DNA from 3 places in the Paracoccus sp. 228 genome. Region 2 is predicted to be linked to each of the others. Evidence: riboswitches for the same ligand, from Rfam matches in the RefSeq annotation. Region 2 holds a riboswitch; each other region holds the start of a gene.
What was found. Region 2 has a riboswitch for cobalamin ahead of SY26_RS11680 (energy-coupling factor ABC transporter permease). Riboswitches for the same ligand answer to the same signal wherever they lie in the genome.

Region 1 (4,734 bases), on a different contig from region 2:
CTGGCCCCGCGCGCCTTGAAGGCGCCGGCCTTCTGCAGGTTCTCGCACTTGAAGAACAGCTGCGCGCCGGTCAGCTCGTCCAGCATCCGGCTGGTCAGGACGGGGGTGACGTGGACATGCGGGCGGATGCGGTCGCGGGCCGCCAGCATGTCGTCCAGGGTCGGGATCGCGTCCATCACGCAGCCTGCCTGCAGGCCTGGCCCGCGCTGTGGCGATAATGCGCTTGGGCGGCGGCGACGCCGGAGCCCAGGGTGACGGGCAGGCCCAGATCGACCATCACCATCTCCGCCGTGGCCAGCCCCGACAGGGCCATCACGTCGGTCAGCATCCCCAGATGCCCGATGCGGAAGACCTTGCCCGCGACATCGCCCAGGCCCGTGCCAAAGGCCACGCCATAGGTGTTCAGCGCATGGCTGACGATGCGGTTGGCGTCGAAACCGTCCGGCGTGCGGATCGCGCTGACACTGTCGGAATACAGCGTGGGTCGCGCGGCGCACAGCGTCATGCCCCATGCCGCGACGGCCTGGCGGACGCCTTCGGCGATGCGGTGATGACGGGCAAAGACGTTCTCCAGCCCCTCGTCCAGCAGCATGTCGGTGGCGACCTTCAGCCCGTTCAGCAGGCCGACAGGCGGCGTATAGGGAAAGCCGTTCGCGGCATAGCCCCGCGCCATGTCGCGGATGTCGAAGAAGGTGCGCGGCAGGCCCGCGCCCTCGACCGCGGTCATCGCCTTGGGCGAAAAGCCGACGATCGCCAGGCCGGGGGGCAGCATGAAGCCCTTCTGCGACCCGGTGACGGCGACATCGACGCCCCATTCGTCCATCCGGAAGTCATAGCAGGCGATGGAGCTGACCCCGTCCACGAACAGCATTGCGGGATGCCCCGCCCGGTCCAGCGCGCGGCGGACCGCGGCGATGTCCGACCGGACGCCGGTGGCGGTTTCGTTATGCGTGGCCAGGACCGCCTTGATGCGATGGGCCGTGTCGGCGGTCAGGATCTCCTCGAACCGGTCGGTGGGGATACCTTCGCCCCAGGACTGGTCCACGATCTGGACGTCCAGGCCGTGCCGCTGGCACATGTCGATCCAGCGGTGGCTGAACATGCCGTTGCGCGTGGCCAGAACCGCGTCGCCCGCCGACAGCGTGTTGGTGATCGCCGTCTCCCACCCGCCTGTGCCGGTGGAGGGGAACACGAAGACCTGCGCCTGCGTCGATTTCAGGACCTTTTTGACCCCCTCCAGCGCGGGATGCAGGATCTTTCCAAACATCGGGCTGCGATGGTCGATGGTGGGCATGTCGACGGCCTTGCGAAGCACCTCGGGGATGTTCGTCGGGCCGGGAATGAAGATCGGGTTCTGGGTGCTCACGGTCGGCTCCTCCTTGATGCGACAAGGTGTAGCACGGGTCCGCAAACCGGTAAATTTTTTTGAAATCGTTTTTCGGAAACGTGGTTTAATGCAGGTTTCGCAGCGAAATCATGGGCGCGCGATTTTTTCATTGCCGGAAAATGGCTTTCATGAAATTATTTTTCTGTGGTGTTACAGATGGAAGGGGCGTGATTCCGATGCAACAACCGGTGCGCAAGCGGGGGCGACCAAGAAGCGGCAAGGCCGATCAGCCCGCCGCCAGCATCCAGGCCCTGGACCGCGGGCTGGACGTGCTGGAGGCCCTGGCCGCGCATGAGGGGATCACCCTGACCGGGCTGTCCACGCATCTGGACCAATCGCCCGCCACCATGCACCGCGTCCTGGCCACCCTGGAACACCGTCGCTATGTCGAGAACAATCCCGACCGGCAGGAGTGGTTCATCGGCCCCGAGGCGTTCCGCCTTGGTTCGGTCTTCCTGCGGCGCACCAACATTGTCGAACGCAGCCGTGCGGTGATGCGCGACCTGATGGCCCTGACCGGAGAGACGGCGAACCTGGGCATCGAACGCGACGGCGACGTGCTGTTCGTCAGCCAGGTCGAGACGCATCAGACGATCCGCGCGTTTTTCCCGCCCGGCACCAGGTCTCCGCTGCACGCATCTGGGATCGGCAAGGCGCTGCTGGCGGCGTTCGATCAGACGCGGCTGGCGGTGTTCCTGCGCGACGCGACCTTCACCCGGTTCACTGACAAGACCATCGCCGACGCGGACGCGCTGCAGGCAGACATCGCCCTGATCCGCCATCGCGGCTTTGCCTTTGACGACGAGGAGCGCACCCTGGGGATGCGCTGTGTCGCGGCCTCCATCGTGAACAGCTATGGCGAGGCGGTGGCCGGGGTGTCGGTGTCGGGCCCCACGAACCGCATGACCGATGCCGCCGTCGACCGCATCGGCGGCATGGTCGCCACCGCAGCGGAACGGATTTCGGCCGATCTGGGATCGGGCCGGGGCGGGCGCTGACCGCCTTTTGCCGGGCGTGGGACGGACGGCGGAATCCCGTTGACAGCTCCGGGGCCACTGCGCCACAAGGGCGCCGCTACGGTTCCGGCCTGCATGCCGGATCAAAAGGGAACACCGGTGCCAATCCGGGGCTGCCCCCGCAACTGTAAGCGGAGAGCGATGGCCGATCATGCCACTGGAGCGATCCGGGAAGGCCGGCCAAGGCATCGACCCGCAAGCCAGGAGACCTGCCGCAGCACTCACCCATTTCCGGCGCGGGGCGTGCCAGGAAAGCGGCTGATCCGCAGTGGTGACAGTCACCGTCCTGCCGCGCCCCACCGGGTCCGTGTGCCGGACATTTCTGTTTGCCGCAGGCCGTGCCTGCCTTGAAAGGTCCGTGCCGATGCGCCGTCCGATCTGTCTTCTGGCGACGCTTGTCGCCCTTCCCGTCACCGCCGCCGCGCAAGGTCCGGCACCGGGGGAACCCATCCTGCTGGACGAGATCGTGCTGACCGCCGGCATCACGCCCGTGGCCCAGGACGGCTATGCCCGCGCCCACACCGTCCTGACCGCGACCGAGATCGAGGATCGTGGCATCGCCACCGTCCAGGACGCCCTGCGCGCGTTGCCCGGCGTGTCGGTCAGCGGCAGCGGCGCCAGCATCGCACAGGTCCGCATCCGCGGCGCCGAGGCGAACCACACCCTGATCCTGATCGACGGCATCGAGGCGGCGGGGGGCGAGGACGAATACGTCCTGACCGGGCTGGAGACCACCGACATCGACCGGATCGAGGTGCTGCGCGGACCGCAATCGGTGTTCTATGGATCGAACGCGTCGGCGGGGGTGATCAACATCATCACGCGCGACGCGCCCCATGGCCTGTCCTATGGCGGTTCGGTCGAGGCCGGGAACGGCGGGGCGGCCTCGGTCCATGTCAGCCGTCGCGGGGAACGGGGCGGGCTGCGGCTGTCGCTGTCGGCGCGCGACGATCTGGGCTATGACCAGTCGGGCGATGGCGGCGGCAAGGACGGGATCAACCGCAAGACCGCCGTCCTGTCCGGCGACGTCCTGGCCACCGACGATTTGCGCCTTGGGGTGGCGCTGCGCCAGTCCACCGAAGATTACGGCTTTGACGCCGAGAACTTTGCCGCGACCGATGCCGAAAGCTATCTGGTCGATGCCGACCTGTTCGGCCGCCGCGACGAGTTTCAGGGCGGGGTCTGGGCGGAATATACCGCGTTGGACGGCCGCCTGGTCCAGCGCCTGGACTATCAGCACAGCATCACCCGGCAGAGCCAGGACAACAGCCCGTTCCGGCGCGGCCAGACCGAAAAGCTGAAATACCGCACCAGCCTGGGGTTGGACGGGTCGGCCGCCGATGCCTCGCAGCTGCTGAACCTCTTGGCGGAACATCAGCGCGACAGCAACTCGACCGCGCCGGGGCAGTCCCGGGAGATGTCGTCGGTCGCGCTGGAATACCGCGCGATGCTGGCCAGCGGGCTGGATGTCCAGGCCGGGCTGCGCCACGACGCGAACCGCGTCTTTGCCGATTTCACCAGCTGGAACCTGGGTCTCTCCTGGCAGATGCCCGACCGTCCGTTCCGCCTGCACGCATCCGCCGGGACGGGGCTGGTGAATCCGTCCTATTTCGAGCTGTATGCCGATGCCGGCTTCTTCGGCACCGTCTATCAAGGCAATCCCGACCTGCGCCCGGAAAAGAACAGCGGCTTTGATCTGGGGGTCGAGGCGCAGCTGCCGGACGGTCGCGGGACCATCGACGTCACCTATTTCAACGAGACGCTGGAGGACGAGATCACCGACTATCTGGTCGGCATCGAGGATGGCGTGGCGTTCTATTCCTATCGCAACCAGTCCGGCGAAAGCCCCCGCCAAGGGGTCGAGGTCGCGGCCCGCATTCTGGCGACCGACAGTCTGACCCTGGGGGCCAGCTATACCTATCTTGACGCGGAAAATCCCGATGGCAGCGTCAAGACCCGCCGCCCCCGGCACGAGGCTGGCCTGAACGCGACACTGTCGGTCCTGGACGGGCGCGGATCGGTCACGGGCGATCTGCGCCATGTGGCAGGCACCTTCGACACCCAGTTCTGGGGCGCGGTCGAGACGCGCGAACTGCCGTCCTATACCGTGGTCAACCTTGCCGCGGGCTATGACCTGACGCCGAACGTGCGGGCGACGGCGCGGGTGGTGAACCTGTTCGACCGCGATTATTCGGATGTCTGGGGCTTTGCGAACCAGGGGCGGACCGGCACCATCGGCCTGCAGGCGCACTGGTGATCCGCGGGCTGATCGGGCTGGCGCTGATGGCCGCCCCCGCATGGGCCGATGCGCCCGCGCGGGTGGTGTCGATC
Region 2 (4,734 bases):
CCGCCGGTTGCGGACGCTGGACATCCCCTTCGACGTGACGCCGGGCGTGCCCAGCTTTGCCGCCGCCGCCGCCGCGCTGCACACCGAACTGACCCTGCCGGGCCTTGCGCAATCCGTGGTGCTGACCCGCACGCCGGGGCGCGCCTCGACCATGCCCGAGGGCGAGACGCTGGCGGCTTTCGCCGCGACCGGGGCGACGCTGGCCATCCACCTGTCGATCCACGCGCTGGATCGGGTGGTGGCCGATCTGACCCCGCATTACGGCCCCGACTGCCCGGTGGCGGTGGTTTGGCGGGCCAGCTGGCCGGAGCAGCGGGTGATCCGCGCGACGCTGGCCACCGTGGACGCGCAGGGCATCGACCGCACCGCGCTGATCCTGGTCGGGCCCGCGCTAGCGGGCGAGGGGTTCGAGGACAGCCGTCTTTACGCCGCCGATTACGACCGCCGCTATCGGCCCGTGGGCGACGCGCCGAGGTTTCCGGAATGACGCGCCCCCTGACGCCGGGCCTGATGATCTCGGCCCCCTCATCGGGGACCGGCAAGACGATGCTGATGCTGGGCCTGCTGACCGCATTGCGCAGGCGCGGGCTGGTGGTGCAGCCCTTCAAGTCGGGGCCCGACTACATCGATCCGGGGTTTCACTTCGCGGCCTCGGGGCGGGCCAGCTTCAACCTGGATGCCTGGGCGATGGAGCCGGGGCGGCTGATCGCCCATGCGACCGGCCAGCCGCCCGCCGACCTGGTCCTGGCCGAGGGGTCGATGGGCCTGTTCGACGGGGTCGCGACGAAGGGGGAAACCGGCATCGGCTCCAGCGCCGAGATCGCCCAGATGATGGGCTGGCCGGTGGTGCTGATCCTGGATGTCAGCGGGCAGGCGCAATCGGCGGCGGCCACGGCGCGGGGCTTTGCCACACTGCGCCCGGATCTGCCCTTTGCGGGGGTGGTGCTGAACCGCGTGGCCTCGCCGCGCCATGACCGGCTGATCCGCGAGGGGATGGATCAGGCCGGCATCCGGGTGCTGGGCAGCCTGCCGCGTCAGGGCAACATCGTGCTGCCCGAGCGCCATCTGGGCCTGATCCAGGCCGAGGAGACGGCGGGCCTGCAAACCATCTTGGACCATGCGGGCAATTTCATCGCCGCGCATTGCGACCTGGAGGCGATCATCGCCGCCGCTGCCCATCACGCCCTGCCCGAGGCGCCCGCGCCCCGACCGCTGACGCCCCCCGGCGGGCGGATCGCGCTGGCCCGCGACGCGGCCTTCAGCTTCGTCTATCCGCATGTGCTGGAGGCGTGGCGGCGCGCCGGGGCCACGATCCTGCCGTTCTCGCCACTGGCGGATCAGGGGCCGGATGACAGCGCCGATTGCTGCTGGCTGCCGGGGGGCTACCCGGAGTTGCACGCGCCCCGGCTGGCCGCCTGCGACGGGTTCCGCACGGCCATGCACCACTTTGCGGGCACGCGGCCGGTGCATGGAGAATGCGGGGGATACATGGCGCTTGGGGCAGGTCTGGTGGATGCCGATGGAAAACGACACCAGATGTTGGGGCTTCTGGGGTTGGAGACCAGCTATGCCAAACGCCGCATGCATCTGGGGTACCGCCGCGCCGATCCGCTGACCGCCCTGCCGGGATTGGGTCGCACGGCGCTGCGGGGGCATGAATTCCACTATGCCTCGATCCTGTCCCAGCCCGATGCGCCCTTGGCCCGCGTGACCGACGCGACCGGCGCCGCGGTGGAGGAAACCGGCAGCCACCGGACGATGTCCGGGGGCGGGCATGTGTCAGGCACGTTCTTTCACCTGATCGCCCCGGCCGCGACTTGACGCAGGCCCTGCGATCCCGTCTATCTGACCGTCTGAATGGTGCCCGTCAGGCGTGAAACGCCGGGCTTCATCGGGAACGGGGAAGGGTGGACCCAATCGCGGCACCCGAAGCCCCGGCCGCCCCCGCGACTGTATGCGGAGAGCGCGCGTCACCCATGCCACTGGAGCGATCCGGGAAGGCCGACGCCGCGCCCGGACCCGCAAGCCAGGAAACCGGCCATGTCAGGCAACCCCATGCCGTCGGGTGGACGGCCACAGGAGGATGACATGCATATCGAAGAGGGCGTCGTCACCGGCGCCAAGCTGATACTGGGCTATGCCACGGCCGCCACGGCCGGGCTTTACGCGCTGAGGCTGGCGGCCCAAGCCCTGCGCGCGCAGGGTGGGGCGTCGCTGGCGGCGCGCGGGGCGCTGGCGACGGCCGCGACCTTCGTGTTCTTCCAGGTCCTGCCCACCGCGCCCGTAGGCGTGTCCGAGGTGCACCTGATCCTGGGATCGACGCTGTTCCTGATCCTGGGCGCGGCGCCGGCGGCGATCGGGCTGGCCTTGGGCCTGCTGATCCAGGGACTGTTCTTCGCGCCGTTCGATCTGCCGCAATACGGGATGAACGTGACGACGCTGCTGGTGCCGCTGTTCGCGCTGCAGGCGGTGGCGCGGCGGATCATCGCGCCGGGCACGGTCTATGTGGACCTGCGCTATGGCCAAGCACTGGCGCTGTCGGCGGCCTATCAGGGGGGCATCGTGGCCTGGGTCGCGTTCTGGGCCTTCTACGGCCAGGGGGCCGAGGCCCTGTCGGGGGTGCTGTCCTTCGGCGCGGCCTACATGCTGGTCCTGGCGCTGGAGCCGCTGGTCGATCTGGCGGTGCTGGCGGGCGCAAAGGCCGCGCGCGGCCTGCGCGGCAGCGGGCTGGTCACGCCGCGGCTCTACGCATGATCGAGCTGGTGCTGATCGGGGCGGGCACCGGCCATCCCGACCACCTGACCCTGCAGGGCGTCCGCGCCCTGCAGGAGGCCGATCTGGTCCTGATCCCCCGCAAGGGCGCGGGGAAGGAGGATCTGGCTCATCTGCGCCGCGCGATGCTGGACCGCCACCGCCCCGGCGGCGCCGTGGCCGAGATCGACCTGCCGGTGCGCGATGCAAACCTGCCCTATCTGGAGGCCGTCGACCGATGGCATGATGCCATCGCGCAAACCTGGGCGGGGGCCGTCGCGGCGGCGCTGCCGCAGGGCGGGACGGTGGCGATGCTGGTCTGGGGCGACCCGTCGCTCTATGACAGCAGCCTGCGCATTGCCGCGCGTCTGGACTGGCGCGCACGGGTGATCCCGGGAATCACCGCGATCCAGGCCCTGTGCGCGGCCCATGCCATTCCGCTGAACGCCCTGGGATCCGAGGTGCGGATCACCACCGGGCGGCGGCTTCGCGACAAGGGCTTTCCCAATGACGCCGACCGGGTTGTGGTGATGCTGGACGGCACCTGCGCCTTTGCGACGCTGCCCCCGCAGGGGCTGCGGATCTGGTGGGGCGCCTATCTGGGCATGCCCGAACAGCTGTTGGAGGCGGGCCCCTTGACCGAGGCCGGACCACGGATCGAGGCGGCGCGCGCCGCCGCCCGGGCCGCGCATGGCTGGATCATGGATTGCTATCTGCTGGCCCGCGACGATGCAGCGTGACCGGCCCGCGGGACGTCAGGATGTCAGGCGGGTCGCGTCGTTGATCGTGCAGTCCCATGTCAGCCCGCCGTTCCGACCGGATGCGGGAAGCCCATGCCCCTCCAGCCACTTGACCTGACCGTCAGGCAGACGGATGCGCCAGCGATGGTGCCACGGGATCATCCCGGCGGCAGAGTTTCCGAACGATGCGCGGGCCAGCGGATAATCCTCGACCATGCAGAAGGCGAAGACATCGCCGAACCGCGCCATGTATTCGGCGGCCGGGATGCCCCAGATCTGCTGCGTCTCCGCGGTCGCGGCGTCGATCGTCTCGGTCCCGTCGGGGGCATGGTGATAGGTTAGGACCGCGCTGGCAGGCTGTGGCAGCGCCGAAGCGCCGCCCGGTTCCTGACCGATGGCGGTCCGCATCCGTTCGGACAGGACCATCGTCTTGATCTGCGTCGAGACACCTTCCGCAAAGGCCTGCAGCACCTCGACATTGGCCGACGTCCAGTCCCGCGGCCTGCTTTCGGCCACGCAGAGGGCGGCGATGGCCCTGCCCGTCTCGTCCTTGACCGGCACTCCCAGATAGGCGACCACGCCGAACCTACCGATTGCCAGATGCCCGCTGAACCGCGGATCGATCCGGGCATCCGCGATGACCAGCGGCGCGGAATTCGCGACGACAATCCGGCAGAAGGAATAAGCCAGCGACGTGACGCGATCCTCGTCCGCGGTCAGCATCAGGCCCGCCTCGGCCTTGAAGAACTGGCGGTCGTTCGCCTCGTCGATGATCGTCAGCAGGCTGGCTTGGCACGAGAAGATTCGCCGCGCCTGCTCGACGACGCGGTCGAAGACGGGCGTCCGCGTCGGACGCAGCACGCCGTTTTCGTAAAGACGGATCAGGCCCGAATCGGTCGGCGGAACGTCCATGCCGGACAAGTCCCGTCGCGGGGTGCCATCTGTGGCGGCGGATCCGGCGCCAGGGTCACCCGCACGTTTCCAGTTCAAGGTCATGACCGAATTCTTTCGATACCCGGACTGCGACGGCAATGACCGCCGCGGCCAGGGGCAAGGCATGGGTCCGCGGGGCGATCCGCGGATATGGGGAATTTGCGCAAAATCAAGGTTACACACTGGAAGGTTTAGTTTGACACGAAATCACTGTGCCCGATACTTCTTAATACACCTTTAAGATGTGCTTTTTGCTTAGTCTGCAAAACTTCGGATCGGCGTTCTCGAATTTTGGAGCATATGAACCATC
Region 3 (4,734 bases), on a different contig from region 2:
TGTGCGCGATCTCGTTCGTCTACGGGGGCTTGCTGTGCACCGCGCGCGACCGGCACATCCGGGTCGTCCTGGTCTATGACCTGCTGCCGCCCGCCGCGCGGCGGGTGGCCGACATCCTCATCTCGGCGATCTGCGGCCTGTCCTCGGGCGCCTTCGCCTGGGCGGCCTGGCAGATGGTCAAGCGGTCCGCCTGGCGCCCCGACGGCAGCTTTCACCTCGAGACCTCGGGCTCGGCCTGGAACCCGGCCTATCCGGGCGTGCTCAAGGTGCTGCTGATGGTGGCGCTGGCGATCATGGCCCTGCAATTCGCCATCCTGACCGTCAACTATGCCCGCGGGCACAAGGGAGCCCGCTGATGGAGATCTTCGGTTCGCTGCAATCCCTGGGGATCGAGGCCGGGACGGGCCTTCTGTTCGCGCTGCTGCTGCTTTTGCTGCTGACGGGCATCCCGCTGGCCTTCGTCACGCTGCTGGTCACGCTGATCTTCGCGCTCGGGTGGTTCGGTCCGAACGTCGTGCCGCTGATCACCAGCCGCGTCTATACCTTCGTGTCCAGCTTCGTCTTCGTGTCGGTGCCGATGTTCGTGCTGATGGCCGCGATCCTGGACCGCAGCGGCATCGCCCGCGACCTGTTCGAGGCGATGCGCCTGGTCGGCGGCCGCATCCGCGGCGGCGTGGCGGTCCAGACGATCTTCGTGGCCGTCATCCTGGCCGCCATGTCCGGCATCATCGGCGGAGAGGTCGTGCTGCTGGGCCTAATCGCGCTGCCCCAGATGCTGGCCCAGGGCTATGACCGCAAGCTGGCCATCGGCGTCGTCTGCGCGGGCGGCAGCCTGGGGACCATGGTGCCGCCTTCGATCGTGCTGATCATCTATGGCCTGACCGCGAACGTCTCGATCGGCGACCTATTCACGGCCGCCTTCGTGCCGGGCTTCATGCTGGCGCTGCTCTATGTGGCCTATGTGCTGATCCGTGCCTGGCTGACGCCGGGCGACGTGCCCCCGGCCGTCACCGCCCGCGTCCCGCGGGACGAAAAGCTGCGCCTGCTCAAGGGCCTGTTCCTGCCGATCCTGGTCGTGATCATGGTGCTGGGCTCCATCTATGGCGGCATCGCATCCGTGACCGAGGCCAGCGCCGTGGGCGTGGCGGGCGTGCTGATCTCGACCGTGATCCGCGGCGAATTCACCTGGGGCCTGCTGCGCGGCGCGGCCATGCAGACGCTGCAGACGGTCGGCATGATCGTCTGGATCGGCATCGGTGCATCTGCCCTGGTGGGCGTCTTCAACCTGATGGGCGGCATCAACTTCGTGTCGGAACTGATCACCGGCATCAGCGACAACCCGACGATCATCATCCTGTTCATGATGGCGATCCTGTTCGTGCTGGGTATGTTCCTGGACTGGGTCGGCATCGCGCTGCTGACCATGCCGATCTTCGTGCCGATCATCGTCAGCCTGGGATACGACCCCGTCTGGTTCGGGGTGCTGTTCGCGATGAACATGCAGGTCAGCTTCCTGTCGCCGCCCTTCGGGCCCGCCGCCTTCTACCTGAAGTCAGTGACCCCGCCGGACATCTCGCTGGGAGAAATCTTCCGCGCCCTGCTGCCCTTCATCGGGCTGCAGATCCTGGCGGTGGGCCTGCTGATCCTGTTCCCGGCCCTGGCGATCTACTGATCGCCTGCCGTGGATCGGGGGGCATGCCGGATGCGGCGTGCCCCCTTTTCGTTCGGGGACAGGAATGTTGCACCGGCAAGCGGATTGACGGACAATCGGGGTCCGTCACCCAAGGCTGACCCATCATGCACGACCCCGAACCCGTCCCCCGTCCGGACCTGTTCACGAACAAGGACCATGACGCCTGGCTGGAGCAGTTCCTGTTCCTGCGATACACCCTGCACATGCCGGCCGAACGCATCGCCCAGATCGACTATGGCCTTGACCCTGACCATCCCGAAGCCCCGATCGCCGGCCTGTTCTGGGGCAGCCAGATCGAGCGGGACTATCCCCGGCTGGACCTTCGCCACCTGTGGCGAAAGAGGCCCGGCCAGGTTTGAAGCCCTGCGGTGTCAGGCGCTGGATCGCCCGGTGGTCTGACGCCCTATATCCGACCCCCCATCAATGCCTGGCAGGAAGGACTGGGACCAACTCCTTCCTCCGCAGGGCGCCAGCGCGTTCGACCAGCGGCGCACCGGTCGCCGGGATCAGGCTGGCATAAGCGGCGGGTGTCACAGGTGCGTCGGCCGTGGTGGCCGGGTCGGCTGCGGGCTGCTTGCCGCGGCAGTTGACTTTGTCCCCACCCGGCGGCATTTCCGTCCGTGATGGTTCCCGTGCCGGCCAAGGCCCCGGCAGGGTGAAAAGGGAACGTGGTGAGGTGTAGCCATCAGGCGCCGAATCCGCGACTGCCCCCGCAACTGTAAGCGGTAGCCGACCCCATGATGCCACTGGCGCCCCCTGCGCCGGGAAGGCGGGGAAGGCCGCGACCCGCAAGTCAGGAGACCTGCCATCATGACCTGAACCAACCCGGGCGGGGTGCCCCGGAGAAAGACCGCATGCGCCGATCCACGGCCTTCATCCGACGCGACCGCGAAGGTGGGTGGGACCCCGGTGACGCCGCTGCGCCTTTTTCAGCCCCGTCCTTCGTTTCATGAAGGACGACCATGACGACCAGAATCTTCCTGACGACCGCGGTGGCGCTGGGCCTGGGCCAGGCGGCCCTTGCCGCGCCGACCGACTATCCGCTGGTGATCGACAATTGCGGGCACCAAGTGACCATCCCCGCGCGTCCCGACAACGTCGTGTCGATCGGCCAGTCCACGACCGAGATCCTGTATGCGCTGGGCCAGGCGGACCGGATGGCCGGGACCGCGCTGTGGTTCACCCCGGTGCTGCCCGCCTTTGCAGAGGATGATGCCAGGGTTGACCGCATCAGCGACGACACGCCCAGCTTTGAATCGGTGGTGAACCGGCGCCCCGGCTTCGTGCCGACGATGTTCGCCTGGATGATCGGGGATCAGGGGGCGGTCGGCACGCGCCGGCAGTTCGCCGATCTGCGCATTCCGGCCTATGTCATGCCCACGGACTGCCAAGGCAAGGACAACAGCGTGGGCGCCGACGGCACCCGCCTTGCGCCCTTCGACATCGCGACGCTGTGGGACGGCATCGACCAGATCGCGCGCGTCATGGACGCGCAGGACGCGGGCCAGGCGCTGATCGCCGACCTGCAGGCCCGAGAGGTGGCGGTCGTGGAGCGCGCGCGGGCGATGGACCTGCCGGATGCGTCCGCGGCGGTCTGGTTCTCCTCGGCCGATCTGGCGCTGGACCCCTACATGGCGGGCGGGATGGGCGTCCCGGCCTGGATGATGGACCGCCTTGGCCTGCGCAACGTCGTGACCTCGGACGAGGAATGGCCCGCCGTAGGGTGGGAGACGATCGCCCGTGCCGACCCCTCGGTGCTGGTGATCGCGCGCATGGACCGCCGCCGCTTTCCTGCCGACGATGTCGAGGCAAAGCTGCGCTTTCTGAAAACGGACCCGGTCACGCGCCGGATGACCGCCGTGCGCCGGGATCGCATCGTCATCCTGGACGCCGAGGCGCTGCATCCCGGCATTCGCATGATCGACGGGCTGGAGGCCTTGGCGGCGGGCATGGACGGGCTGTCCGAATGACCGCCGATGTCGGGGTGCCGACCGTCCGCCGCCCCTTGGCCCCGGTCTGGCTGTGGGTGTCGCTGCTGATCGTGGCGGCCCCCCTGGCCGGCACCGCCCTGGGGGAAACGCCGATCCCCCTCTCGACCGTCTGGCAGGCGCTGGCCAACCAGATGCTGGGTGCGGGCTATCCGCTGGACCCGATCGATCAGGGTATCGTCTGGGCTTACCGCCTGCCGCGCGCGCTGGTGGCAGGGGCCTGCGGAGCGGGGCTGGCGATCTCGGGGCTGGTCCTGCAGACGCTGTTGCGCAACGCACTGGCCGACCCCTATCTGCTGGGCATCTCGGCGGGGGCGTCTACGGGGGCCGTGACGGTCGCGGTGGCGGGGATCGGCGCGGGGTTCGTGCCGATGTCGGCGGGCGCGCTGCTGGGCGCGATCGCGGCCTTTGCGTTGGTGGTGGGGTTGGCGCGCCTGTCGGGTGGCGGTCCGGGCGCGCGGGGTGCCGCGCAGATCGTGCTGGCAGGCATCGCCGGGTCGCAGCTGTTCAACGCCCTGACCAGCTTCATCATCGCGCGGTCGGCCAGTGCGGAACAGGCGCGCGGCATCATGTTCTGGCTGCTGGGCAACCTGTCGGGCGTCCGGTGGGACGATGTCGGCCTGTCGCTGGCCGCCGCCGTGACCGTCCTTGGCGCGGCCGCATGGCACATCCGCGCGCTGGACGCCTTTGCCTTCGGCACGGAATCGGCGGCGTCCCTGGGCGTGCCGGTCCGGCGCGTTCAGGCCGTGCTGATCCTGGCGACCGCCATGGCCACGGCGGTCATGGTGTCGGTCACCGGTGCGATCGGCTTTGTCGGGCTGGTCGTCCCGCATGCGGCACGGTTCCTGGTGGGCACGCGCCACGCGCGGCTGGTGCCCGTGTCGGCGCTGATCGGCATGGTCTTCCTGATCGCCGCGGACGTGATCGCGCGGATGCTGGTACCCGGCCAGACCCTGCCCATCGGCGTCGTGACCGCGCTGGTCGGCGCGCCGGCCTTTGCGGCGATTCTGATCCGCGGGCGGTCCGCGTCATGATGCTGATCGCGCGTGATCT

Region 1: another riboswitch for cobalamin. It lies ahead of SY26_RS17715 (TonB-dependent siderophore receptor); the one in region 2 lies ahead of SY26_RS11680 (energy-coupling factor ABC transporter permease).
Region 3: another riboswitch for cobalamin. It lies ahead of SY26_RS14815 (ABC transporter substrate-binding protein); the one in region 2 lies ahead of SY26_RS11680 (energy-coupling factor ABC transporter permease).

What each region holds. Positions count from the first base shown of each region.
Region 1 is NZ_JYGY01000006.1:208,325-213,058, reverse strand. Features, by position in the region: gene bhcB (beta-hydroxyaspartate dehydratase BhcB) at 1-176, opposite strand, end outside; gene bhcA (L-aspartate--glyoxylate aminotransferase BhcA) at 176-1,366, opposite strand; gene bhcR (HTH-type transcriptional regulator BhcR) at 1,564-2,385, shown strand; cobalamin riboswitch at 2,448-2,635, shown strand; gene SY26_RS17715 (TonB-dependent siderophore receptor) at 2,768-4,660, shown strand; gene SY26_RS17710 (ABC transporter substrate-binding protein) at 4,657-4,734, shown strand, end outside.
Region 2 is NZ_JYGY01000003.1:421,113-425,846, reverse strand. Features, by position in the region: gene cobM (precorrin-4 C(11)-methyltransferase) at 1-487, shown strand, start outside; gene SY26_RS11685 (cobyrinate a,c-diamide synthase) at 484-1,821, shown strand; cobalamin riboswitch at 1,842-2,058, shown strand; gene SY26_RS11680 (energy-coupling factor ABC transporter permease) at 2,089-2,754, shown strand; gene cobF (precorrin-6A synthase (deacetylating)) at 2,751-3,491, shown strand; gene SY26_RS19945 (GAF domain-containing protein) at 3,507-4,403, opposite strand.
Region 3 is NZ_JYGY01000004.1:382,495-387,228, reverse strand. Features, by position in the region: gene SY26_RS14830 (TRAP transporter small permease subunit) at 1-356, shown strand, start outside; gene SY26_RS14825 (TRAP transporter large permease subunit) at 356-1,672, shown strand; gene SY26_RS14820 (hypothetical protein) at 1,798-2,052, shown strand; cobalamin riboswitch at 2,301-2,518, shown strand; gene SY26_RS14815 (ABC transporter substrate-binding protein) at 2,656-3,663, shown strand; gene SY26_RS14810 (iron ABC transporter permease) at 3,660-4,715, shown strand; gene SY26_RS14805 (ABC transporter ATP-binding protein) at 4,712-4,734, shown strand, end outside.